2 regions of the Streptomyces sp. NPDC031426 genome follow, and region 1 is predicted to be linked to the other one. Evidence: riboswitches for the same ligand, from Rfam matches in the RefSeq annotation. Region 1 holds a riboswitch; the other holds the start of a gene.
The links. Region 1 has a riboswitch for cobalamin ahead of ACZ5NH_RS21365 (cobalamin biosynthesis protein). Riboswitches for the same ligand answer to the same signal wherever they lie in the genome.
Positions count from the first base shown of each region.

Region 2: another riboswitch for cobalamin. It lies ahead of ACZ5NH_RS09255 (prenyltransferase/squalene oxidase repeat-containing protein); the one in region 1 lies ahead of ACZ5NH_RS21365 (cobalamin biosynthesis protein).

Region 1 is NZ_JBVIJE010000009.1:317,589-322,738, forward strand. Features, by position in the region: gene cobN (cobaltochelatase subunit CobN) at 1-1,221, opposite strand, end outside; gene ACZ5NH_RS21360 (cobyric acid synthase) at 1,218-2,726, opposite strand; gene ACZ5NH_RS21365 (cobalamin biosynthesis protein) at 2,723-3,685, opposite strand; cobalamin riboswitch at 3,786-3,926, opposite strand; gene ACZ5NH_RS21370 (hypothetical protein) at 4,068-4,295, opposite strand; gene ACZ5NH_RS21375 (inorganic phosphate transporter) at 4,330-5,150, opposite strand, start outside.
Region 2 is NZ_JBVIJE010000004.1:225,076-230,225, forward strand. Features, by position in the region: gene ACZ5NH_RS09245 (hypothetical protein) at 1-54, opposite strand, end outside; gene ACZ5NH_RS09250 (MBL fold metallo-hydrolase) at 328-1,359, shown strand; cobalamin riboswitch at 1,490-1,640, shown strand; gene ACZ5NH_RS09255 (prenyltransferase/squalene oxidase repeat-containing protein) at 1,759-2,985, shown strand; gene ACZ5NH_RS09260 (SCO2322 family protein) at 2,982-3,632, shown strand; gene ACZ5NH_RS09265 (energy-coupling factor transporter transmembrane component T) at 3,619-4,755, shown strand; gene ACZ5NH_RS09270 (ABC transporter ATP-binding protein) at 4,752-5,150, shown strand, end outside.

The DNA of each region.
Region 1 (5,150 bases):
CGCGGGCGCCGTCGCCAGCTGCTCCTCGGTCAGCCACTCCACGTCGTGGCCGCCGGCCTCGATCAGCCGGTGGATCAACTCGTCGCCACCCGAGGGGTATTCGGTGAGGCCGTAGCCGGCCTCCCGCAGGGCGTCCAGGACCCGGACCGCCGACGCGGGCGTGTCCAGGCCGACCGCGTTGCCGACCCGGGAGTGCTTGGTCGGGTACGCGGTGAAGACCAGCGCGATCTTCTTCTCCGCGTTCGGCTTGTGCTTCAACCGCGCGTGCCGCAGGGCGATTCCGGCCACCCGCGCGGCCCGCTCCGGATCGGCGACGTACACCGGGACCTCGTCCGGGCCCTGCTCCTTGAAGGAGAACGGCACGGTGATCAGCCGGCCGTCGAACTCCGGGATCGCGACCTGCATCGCCGCGTCCATGGGGGAGAGGGCGGCGTCCGACTCCTGCCACGCGGACCGCGAGGAGGTGAGGCAGAGGCCCTGGAGCACCGGGATGTTCAGTTCCGCGAGCGCGCCGATGTCCCAGGACTCCTCGTCACCGCCCGCCGAGGCCTGCGAGGCATGGGTGCCGCCGGCCGCGAGCACGGTCGCGATCAGCGCGTCGGCCCGCCCCAGCAGCTCGTACAGCCCGGCGTCCGCGCCGCGCAGCGAACCACAGTAGACGGGGAGGGCGTTGGCGCCCTGCGCCTCGATCGCCGCGCACAGGGTGTCCACGAAGGCGGTGTTGCCGCTGAGTTCGTGCGCCCGGTAGAAGAGCACGCCCACCGTCGGCCGGCCGTCGACGAGAGGGCGGTCGCCGTGGACGCCGTACTCCGGCATCCTGCGCGGCTCCTCGAAGCCCTCACCGGTCAGCAGCACGGTGTCCGACAGGAACCGGGACAGCTCCAGCAGGTTCGCGGGCCCGCCCTCGACCAGGTACTTCAGTGCCTCCGCCACCACACCGGCCGGCACCGACGACTCGGCCATCAACTCGGCGTCCGGTACGGCCTCGCCGCCCAGCAGCACGGTCGGGACGCCGGACGTCCGCAGCACGGCCAGCCCCTCCTCCCAGGCGCGCTTGCCGCCCAGCAGCCGTACGACGGCGAGGTCCGCGCCCTGGACGAGGCCCGGGAGTTCACCGGCGACATCCACCCGCGTCGGGTTGCCGATGCGGTAGTCCGCGCCGGAGGCCCGGGCCGCCAGCAGATCCGTGTCGGCGGTCGACAACAACAACACTGTGCTCATGCGGGCGCTCCCGGTGGAATGAAAGGCAGTCCTTGCGGCGCGCCCGACTCGATGAGCCGCCAGAGCGCGTCCGTGTCCGCGTGCTGTTCGATCAGGTCGCCGAGCCGGTCGAGCTGCTCCTCGCGCAGCGCGGCGAAGGAGGTGTCCGGCGCGGGCACGAAGCGGCGGCCCGCGGCGGCGGCCACCTCGCGCAGAAAGGCCCGGCGGAAGCCGTCCGACTCCAGCGAGCCGTGCCAGTGCGTGCCCCAGGTCTGGCCGACCCGGCAGCCGTCGAGGAAGGGATCGCCGCCGTCGATCGTGGCGACCCCGTGGTGGATCTCGTACCCCTCGACCCGCTCGCCGAGGGCCTCCCCGGACGGCCGGGTCAGGGTCTTCTCGCGGGCGAACCGCACCCGCAGGGGCAGCACACCGAGCCCCGGGACCTCACCGGCCCGCGACTCGACCTCGTCCTCGATGCGCTCGCCGAGGATCTGGAAGCCGCCACAGATGCCGAGGACCGGCCGCTGCTCGGCGGCCCGCCGGACGACGGCGTCCGCGAGGCCCCGCTGCCGCAGCCACTCCAGCGCCCGGACCGTGCCCCGGGTCCCCGGAATCACCACCAGGTCCGCGTCCGCCAGCTCCTCCGGCCGGTCCACGAACCGCACCACGACCCCGGGTTCGGCGGCCAGCGCATCGACGTCCGTGAAGTTGGACATCAGCGGGATCGCGCACACGGCGACCCGCAGCACGTCCTCGCCGACGGGCGGGGGCACGGCGGACTCGCGGACCGTGCCCCGCAGCGAGACCCGCAGCCCGTCCTCCTCGTCGATGCCGAGCCCGTGCCGGAACGGCAGCACGCCGTACGTACGCCGCCCGGTGAGGCCGTACAGCATCTCCAAACCGGGCTCCAGCAACGAGACGTCGCCGCGGAACTTGTTCACCAGGAAGCCGGCGACCAGTTCCTGGTCCTCCGGCGAGAGCAGGGCGACGGTCCCGAAGAAGGAGGCGAACACGCCTCCGCGGTCGATGTCCCCGACCACCAGCACGGGCAGCCGCGCGTTCCGCGCGATCCCCATGTTCACGATGTCCGTCCGCCGCAGATTGATCTCCGCAGGCGAGCCCGCGCCCTCACAGATCACCGCGTCATACGTGCCCCGCAACTCGGCCAGGCAGTCCAGCACCGTGCCGAGGAGCCTCTGCTGCCGCCCGCCGTGATAACCGCGTGCGCTCAACTCGCCCACCGGCCTGCCCAGCAGCACCACCTGGCTGCTCTGCTCGCCGCCCGGCTTGAGCAGCACCGGGTTCATCAGCGCGGTCGGCTCGATCCGGCACGCCTGGGCCTGCATGGCCTGGGCCCGCCCGATCTCCGCGCCCTCGCGGGTGACGAAGGAGTTGAGCGACATGTTCTGCGCCTTGAACGGCGCGACCTTCACGCCCTGTCGCACCAGCCACCGGCAGATCCCGGCCGTCACGACGCTCTTTCCGGCGTCGGAGGTGGTGCCGGCGACGAGGAGTCCCCCGTTCACTTCCCACGTCCCTTCAGACCCTTGACGTTCTTGGCGAGGGAGCGCGCGGCGACCGTGCCGCCGAGCGCGAGCAGGCCGACGCGGCGGGAGAGCCGTACGGCCCGGTCGATGTCGGTGCCCCGGACGGCCCGGCCGGTGTCCCCGTTCAGCACGGGCCGGTGCTCGACCCGGCCGCCGTAGGAGAGCGTTCCGCCCAGCCGGACGCCGAGAGCGCCCGCGAACGATGCCTCCACGGGCCCGGCGTTGGGGCTCGGATGCCGGTGGGCGTCGGCCTTCCAGGCGCGCAGGGCACCGCGCGGGTCGGGTCCGGCCGCGGCGGCGAGTACGGCGGTCAGCCGGGCCCCCGGCCAGCCGGCCAGGTCGTCGAGCCGGGCGGAGGCCCAGCCGTAGCGCCGGTAGCGGGGGGACCTGTGACCGACCATCGCGTCCAGGGTGTTGACGGCCCGGAAGCCCAGCAGCCCGGGCACCCCGGCAAGGGCGCCCCACACCAGGGCGCCCACGACGGCGTCGGAGGTGTTCTCGGCGACCGACTCGACCACGGCCCGGGCGATCCCGTCGGCGTCCAGCGCCTGCGGGTCCCGGCCGCACAGATGCGGCAGCCGCGCCCGCGCCGCCTCGACGTCCCCGGACTCCAGGGCGCGCCCGATCGTGCGGGCCTCCCGGGCGAGCGAAGTACCGCCCACGACCGCCCAGGTGGCGGAGGCGGTCAGTGCGACGGAGGCGGCAGGGGAGGGGCGTACGGCGCGTGCGGCCAGCGTGCCGAGTGCGACGGCGCCACCGGCGCACACGACGGTGTGCACGGCGCCCCAGCCGCGGTGGTCGTGCCACAACGCGCGGTCCACGGCAGCGGCCGCACGCCCGAACGCGGCGACCGGATGTCCGCGGCGCGGATCGCCGAGGAGCAGGTCACCGAGAAGGCCGGCGGCGGCGCCGTACGCGTAAGTGCGATCGGCACCCATCGGCTCAGCCGGCCGTGGGTACAGGAGCGGGCCTGGTACTGGTCCTTCGGCAGCCGGGCATGGCGATCTGTGTCCTCACTCAGGGTGTCCGCGCCCTGGTTCGACGAGATTCGGCGGTGAGAGTTCCTGGCTCCCGGGGGTTCTTCCCCGGTGACAGTGGCGGGACCGCGCCGGATTCGCACCGGCTTCCTCTCCTGCCGCCGTACATGGCCTGGGCAGTCCACCACGCGCTCCGAACGGCCGTCAACTTGCCGTTGACCTGCGCGGGGAGAGTGTGCCGATCCCCACATCGTGGGGCGCCCGTGACCCCTGGGCATGGCGAAGGCTCCTCTCCGTCAGGGACGGAGAGGAGCCTTCGGACTGCCCGGTTCGTGCCGCTCGGTCAGGACTTGGAGACGATGAGGTAGATGCCGTACGACACCGCCGCGGCACAGGCGGCGAAGCAGAGGTAGGCGCCGGTGACGGCGAGGGCGGCGGAGTTGCCCTGGGCCGCGGCCTTCTCGCGCCGGGCCAGACCGTTGACGCCGAGGGTGAACAGGGCCACCAGGCCCACCGTGAACACGAGGCTGACGCCGAAGACGGAGCCGAGGGCCGACCAGTCGATCTTCATGGGGTTGCTTCCTTGGTTACCAGTGTGGCCGGGGTCAGACGGTGGCGGCCGGCGGGGCGGCCTCGGGCGCGGCCTCAGCGGCGGCCGGGGAGAGGATCGTGGCCGTCAGGTCCTCGGTGATCGTGCCCGCCGGGGGCGGGGTCACCGCGGCGATGGCGGCGGTCACCACGCCGGCCGGCTCCTCGGGCACGTCGACGACGTTGGTGTGGTCGACGACCTCGCGGCGGGAGATCTTCCAGATCGTGACGCTCGCGGCGACCAGGAAGACGGCGACGACTGCGGTGCCCCAGTCACCCAGGTCCGTGACGGACTCGGCGCCCGCGCCGACCAGCGCGGCGGCCGGGAGGGTGAGCACCCAGGCGACGACCATGCGGGTCGCGGTGGACCACCGGACCACCCCGCCCTTGCGGCCGAGGCCCGCGCCCATCACCGAGCCGGAGACGACATGCGTGGTGGAGAGGGAGAAGCCCAGGTGCGAGGAGGCCAGGATGGCGGTCGCGGCGCTGGTCTGGGCCGCGAAGCCCTGGCGCGGCTCCAGGTCGGTCAGGCCCTTGCCCATGGTGCGGATGATCCGCCAGCCGCCGATGTAGGTGCCGAGCGCGATGGCCAGGCCCGCGGAGAGGATGACCCAGGTGGGAGGGTTCGAGCCCGGGGCGATGGCGCCGCCCGCGATCAGCGCCAGGGTGATGATGCCCATCGTCTTCTGGGCGTCGTTGGTGCCGTGGGCGAGGGAGACCAGGCCGGCGGAGGCGATCTGGCCGGCGCGGTAGCCCTTGCGGGTGGCCTCGCCCTCGGTCTTGCCGCCGATGCCGTAGGAGAACCGGGTGGCCAGCATCGAGGCGACGCCCGCCACGA
Region 2 (5,150 bases), on a different contig from region 1:
CAGAACGGCAGCAACCCCCGCGACGGGGAGCATCCTGCGCATACGAGGAGTCACCCGAATTCCTTTCCAGGCCCGGGTGACGGCATGACGAAATAACATCTGCAGCCCCCCGTGCACACAGACGTAAAGCAAAAATAAGTGGTCGAGTGCGACGCTAATGCGGTGCGAGAAACGAAGGCAACGTGACTATGTTCACGAGCTGTTCACGGAACCTCGGCAGATGAATCACAGTTACGCGATCATGTGAACCGCGGGCCACTCGGGGGCACTTGGAGCTACCTGACGTACCATCAGTTGCCGTTGGCAGTTGTGAGGGGCGGAGGGCCGATGGTGACGACGTTCGAGCACGGCGGGGGCGTACGGTCCGTGGCGGTGCCCATCCCGGACAACCCCCTCGGTCACACGCTGGTCTACGTCGTGGCCACCGACCGCGGCCCGGTGCTGGTCGACACCGGGTGGGACGATCCGGCGTCCTGGGACACGCTCGTGGCGGGACTGGCCGCGTGCGGTACGGCGGTGGCGGAGGTGTACGGCGTCGTCATCACGCACCACCACCCGGACCACCACGGCCTGTCGGCCAGGGTGCGCGAGGCCTCCGGTGCCTGGGTGGCGATGCACGCCGCCGACGCCGCGGTCGTACGGCGCACCCGGGAGGCCCGGCCCGAGCACTGGTTCAGCTACATGAATGCCAAGCTCGCGGCGGCCGGCGCGCCCGAGGAACACCTGGCGCCGCTGCGAGCTCCGCGCAGCCCCCGCACCCTGCCCGGCCTCTCCCCCGCCCTCCCGGACCGGGAGATCGTCCCCGGCGAACTCCTCGACCTGCCCGGCCGCAGACTGCGCGCGATCTGGACCCCCGGCCACACACCGGGCCACGTCTGCCTGCACTTGGAGGAGCAGCATCCCGACCACCGACTTCCGGGTCATGGGCGACTGTTCAGCGGTGACCACCTCCTCCCCCGGATCACCCCGCACATCGGCCTGTACGAGGATCCCGACGACGCGACCGTCACCGACCCCCTCGGCGACTACCTCGACTCCCTGGAGCGGGTCGGCCGCCTCGCACCCGCCGAGGTCCTCCCCGCACACCAGCACGCCTTCACCGACGCACCAGGCCGGGTAAGGGAGTTGCTCGCGCACCACGAGGAGCGGCTGGCCGGCCTGCTCGCCCTGCTCGCCGAGCCGCTCACGCCCTGGCAGCTGGCCGAGCGCATGGAGTGGAACCGCCCCTGGGCGGAGATCGGTTACGGCTCCCGGAACATCGCCGTCTCGGAGGCCGAGTCCCATCTGCGCCGCCTGGTGAAACAGGGCCGGGCGGAGCCGGTGGCGGGGAGCGAGCCGGTGGCCTACGTGGCGGTGTGACCGGTGGCTCACGTTGGTCCCGCCGGGAGACGGGCGCCGGGTCCAGGGCCGACGGGCCCTGCGCGCCCACTTCGGCTCCCGCCCCAGTCACGGTCGTGACCCTGGTCACCGCATCCCCGTGTGCACAGCCACTCCTCAGCCCGCCCGGGGCGGCCGGTAAAGTGGCGGGGTCGTCATCACACCCGTTCGGGGGGAAGCCGGTGCAATTCCGGCGCTGACCCGCAACCGTGAATCGTTCGTCATCGAACGGTGAGCCGGAACGCCCCGGGCGGGACGTTGACCGGCTCGCGTGCGTCGGTGGTCCGCCGCGCACGGCACCGTCGAGGTTTACGGAGCCGAGCCGCCCGGGGTGTCTCCCGTGCGCTGCCCGGCTCCCCGCAGGAGAGGCAGTCGCCGACCATGAACGTCCGCCGCAGTGCCGCGGCTCTCGCCGCCATAGGCGTGCTGGCCGCCGCCGCGCCCGCCACGGCCGCCGGCCAGTCCCCGTCCCCCTCTCCGAAGGTCGCGATCCCGTCCGGGCTGTACGGAAAGTCCGACCCGACCTACGACGGCGTGTGGCGCCAGTCGCTGACGCTCATCGCCCAGCGGACCCTCGGCTACCGGCCGGCGGCGAAGGCCGTGGACTGGCTCACCGGCCAGCAGTGCGCGAACGGCGCCTTCCCGGCGTTCCGCGGCGCCCCCGCCAAGGCCTGCGACGCCAAGGTCATGGTGGACACCAACAACACGGCCGCCGCCGTCCAGGCCCTGAAGGCGGTCGGCGGGCACGACGATGCCGTCGCCAAGGCGGTGGCCTGGCTGAAGTCCGTACAGAACAAGGACGGCGGCTGGGGCTACTCGCCGGGCGGGGAGAGTGACACCAACTCCACCTCCGTCGTCATCGGCGCGCTCGCGGCGGTGGGTACGGATCCGGCGAGCGTCGGCAAGGCGGGCAAGTCCCCCTACGACCTCCTCGCCGCCATGTCCCTCCCCTGCGACCAGGACGGCGGCGGCGCCCTCGCCTTCCAGCCGGACAAGAAGGGCAAGCTGGCCGCCAACGCGGACGCCACGGCGGCCGGGGTGCTCGGCGCCCTCGGCAAGGGGTTCGTGGCGACGGCCGCCAAGGCGCCCGCGCAGGACGCGTGCGCCAAGGCCGCCCGTCCGGCGCAGGTCGCCGACAACGCCGGTGCCTATCTGGCCGCGGCCGTCGGCAAGACCGGGCACCTGCAGTCCGCCCTCCCCGGCGCCAAGGACCAGCCGGACTTCGGCAACACGGTGGACACGGTCGTCGCCCTCGCCGCGGACGGCCGGACCGAGCAGGCCAAGAAGGCGTACGGCTGGCTGGAGAAGAACGCCGGGCAGTGGGCGGTGCAGAGCGGTCCGGCGGCGTACGCCCAGCTGATCCTCGCCGCGCACGCGGTCGGCGCGCAGCCCGGTGACTTCGGCGGCACCAGCCTCGTCCGGTCCCTCAACGAGCTGGGCCCGGCCCCGGCCATGGACTCCGCCGCGCACGAGACCAAGAAGGCCGAGAAGTCGGAGAAGTCCGACAGCGGCTCGGGCTTCGGTGTCTGGTGGTTCGTCGGCGTCTGCCTCGTCGCGGGCATCGGCATCGGCTTCCTGCTCAGCGGCCGGAAGAAGCGGCAGCCGTGAGGGCCGTCCGCCGCGCCGCGAGCCTGCTGTGCGCCGCGCTGGTCCTGCTGGCCGGGGCGGGTCAGGCGCACGCCACCGGATACCGCTACTGGTCCTTCTGGGAGCGGTCCGGCGGGCGCTGGACGTATGCCACGCAGGGCCCCTCGACCGCCCGTCCCGACGACGGTGCCGTGGAGGGCTTCCGGTTCGCGGTGAGCGCGGACTCGGCGGACGCGAGCCGACCGCGCGGGGCGGCGGACTTCGGCACGATCTGTTCGGGCACACCCGCAAAGTCCGGTACGAAGCGGGTGGCTCTCGTTCTCGACTTCGGCACCCCCGCCGACGCGTCGTCCGGCGAGCTGCCGCCTGCCCGCCGCACGGCGTGCGCGCGGGTCCCGGCCGACGCGACGACCGCGGACGCCCTGGCGGCCGTCGCCCCGCCCCTGCGCTACGACACCAACGCCCTGCTGTGCGCGATCGCGGGGTACCCGAAGAAGGGGTGCGGGGAGCAGGTTTCGGCGGCGGCCACGGGCAAGAGGGCCCCGGCGACGACCGGCAGTTCGGACAGCGGGCCGTCCCTGGGGTTGCCGATCGGCGTGGGGGCGGTCGTCCTCCTGGGAGGCGCGGCGATGTGGCGGTTCCGACGGCGACGCGATGACTCCGTCTGACTGCGGCCCGGTGGGGGCCGGTCGTACCCACGCGGCAGAGCCGCATATCGACACGGCCCGCGCCGCTGTCCACCCCGGTGCCTGGTGGCTCTGGGCGCTGAGTCTCGGTACCGCCGCCACCCGCACCACCAACCCCCTCCTGCTCGCCCTCCTCGTATCCGCCTCCGCCTACGTCGTGGCGACGCACCGCGGCAACACCGGCACCCCCACCGCCCACGCCTACACCGCCTTCGCCAAGCTCGCACTCGCCGTCCTCCTCATCCGCCTCCTCTTCGCGGTGGCCCTGGGCTCTCCCATCCCGGGCACCCACACCCTCCTCACGCTCCCCGAAGTCCCCCTCCCGCACTGGGCACAGGGCATCCGCCTGGGCGGCAGGGTCACGGCGGAGGCGCTCGTCTTCGCCGCCTACGACGGGCTCAAGCTCGCCACCCTCCTGATCTGCGTCGGCGCGGCGAACGCCCTAGCGAGCCCCGCCCGCCTCCTCAAGTCCCTCCCCGGCGCCCTGTACGAGACCGGCGTCGCCGTGGTCGTCGCGCTCACCTTCGCCCCGCATCTCATCGCCGACGTCCAGCGCCTGCGTGCCGCCCGCCGGCTGCGCGGCCGCCCGGACCGGGGTCTGCGGGGCCTGCTCCAGGTCGGACTGCCGGTGCTGGAGGGCGCGTTGGAGCGCTCGGTCGCACTCGCCGCCGCGATGGAGGCCCGCGGCTACGGCCGTACCGTCGAGGTCCCCGCCCGCGTCCGCCGTACGACGGCCGCGCTCACCCTCGGCGGCCTGCTCGGCGTGTGCGCGGGGACGTACGGGCTGCTCACCGCGGAGGGCGGCACCTACGGCGTCCCCCTGCTCCTCACCGGTGTCGTCGCCGCCCTCGCGGGGCTGCGCCTCGGCGGCCGGCGTTCACCGCGCACCCGGTACCGCCCGGACCCGTGGGACGTACGCGCCTGGCTGGTGACCGGCTCCGGCGCCACGGTCGCCGCGCTGCTCGGCGTGGCCGCCGCCCGCGACCCGGAGGCGCTGCACCCGGGCGTCGTCCCCCTGGTCGCCCCCGGCCTCCCCCTGTGGCCCGCCGCGGCGGTCCTCCTCGCCCTCCTGCCCGCCTTCGTCGTCCCCAAGGAACCGTCGTGATCCGCTTCGAGGATGTCAGCGTGACGTACGACGGTGCGGCCGGACCCTCCGTCCAGGGCGTCGACTTCGAGGTGCCGGAGGGCGAACTGGTGCTGCTCGTGGGCCCGTCCGGGGTCGGCAAGTCGACCGTGCTCGGCGCGGTGAGCGGTCTCGTGCCGCACTTCACCGGCGGCACCCTGCGCGGCCGCGTCACGGTGGCGGGCCGGGACACCCGTACCCACAAGCCGCGTGAACTCGCCGACGTGGTCGGCACGGTGGGCCAGGACCCGCTCGCCCACTTCGTGACCGACACCGTGGAGGACGAACTCGCCTACGGAATGGAGTCGTTGGGTCTCGCCCCGGAGGTCATGCGGCGCCGGGTCGAGGAGACCCTGGACCTGCTGGGCCTGGCCGGA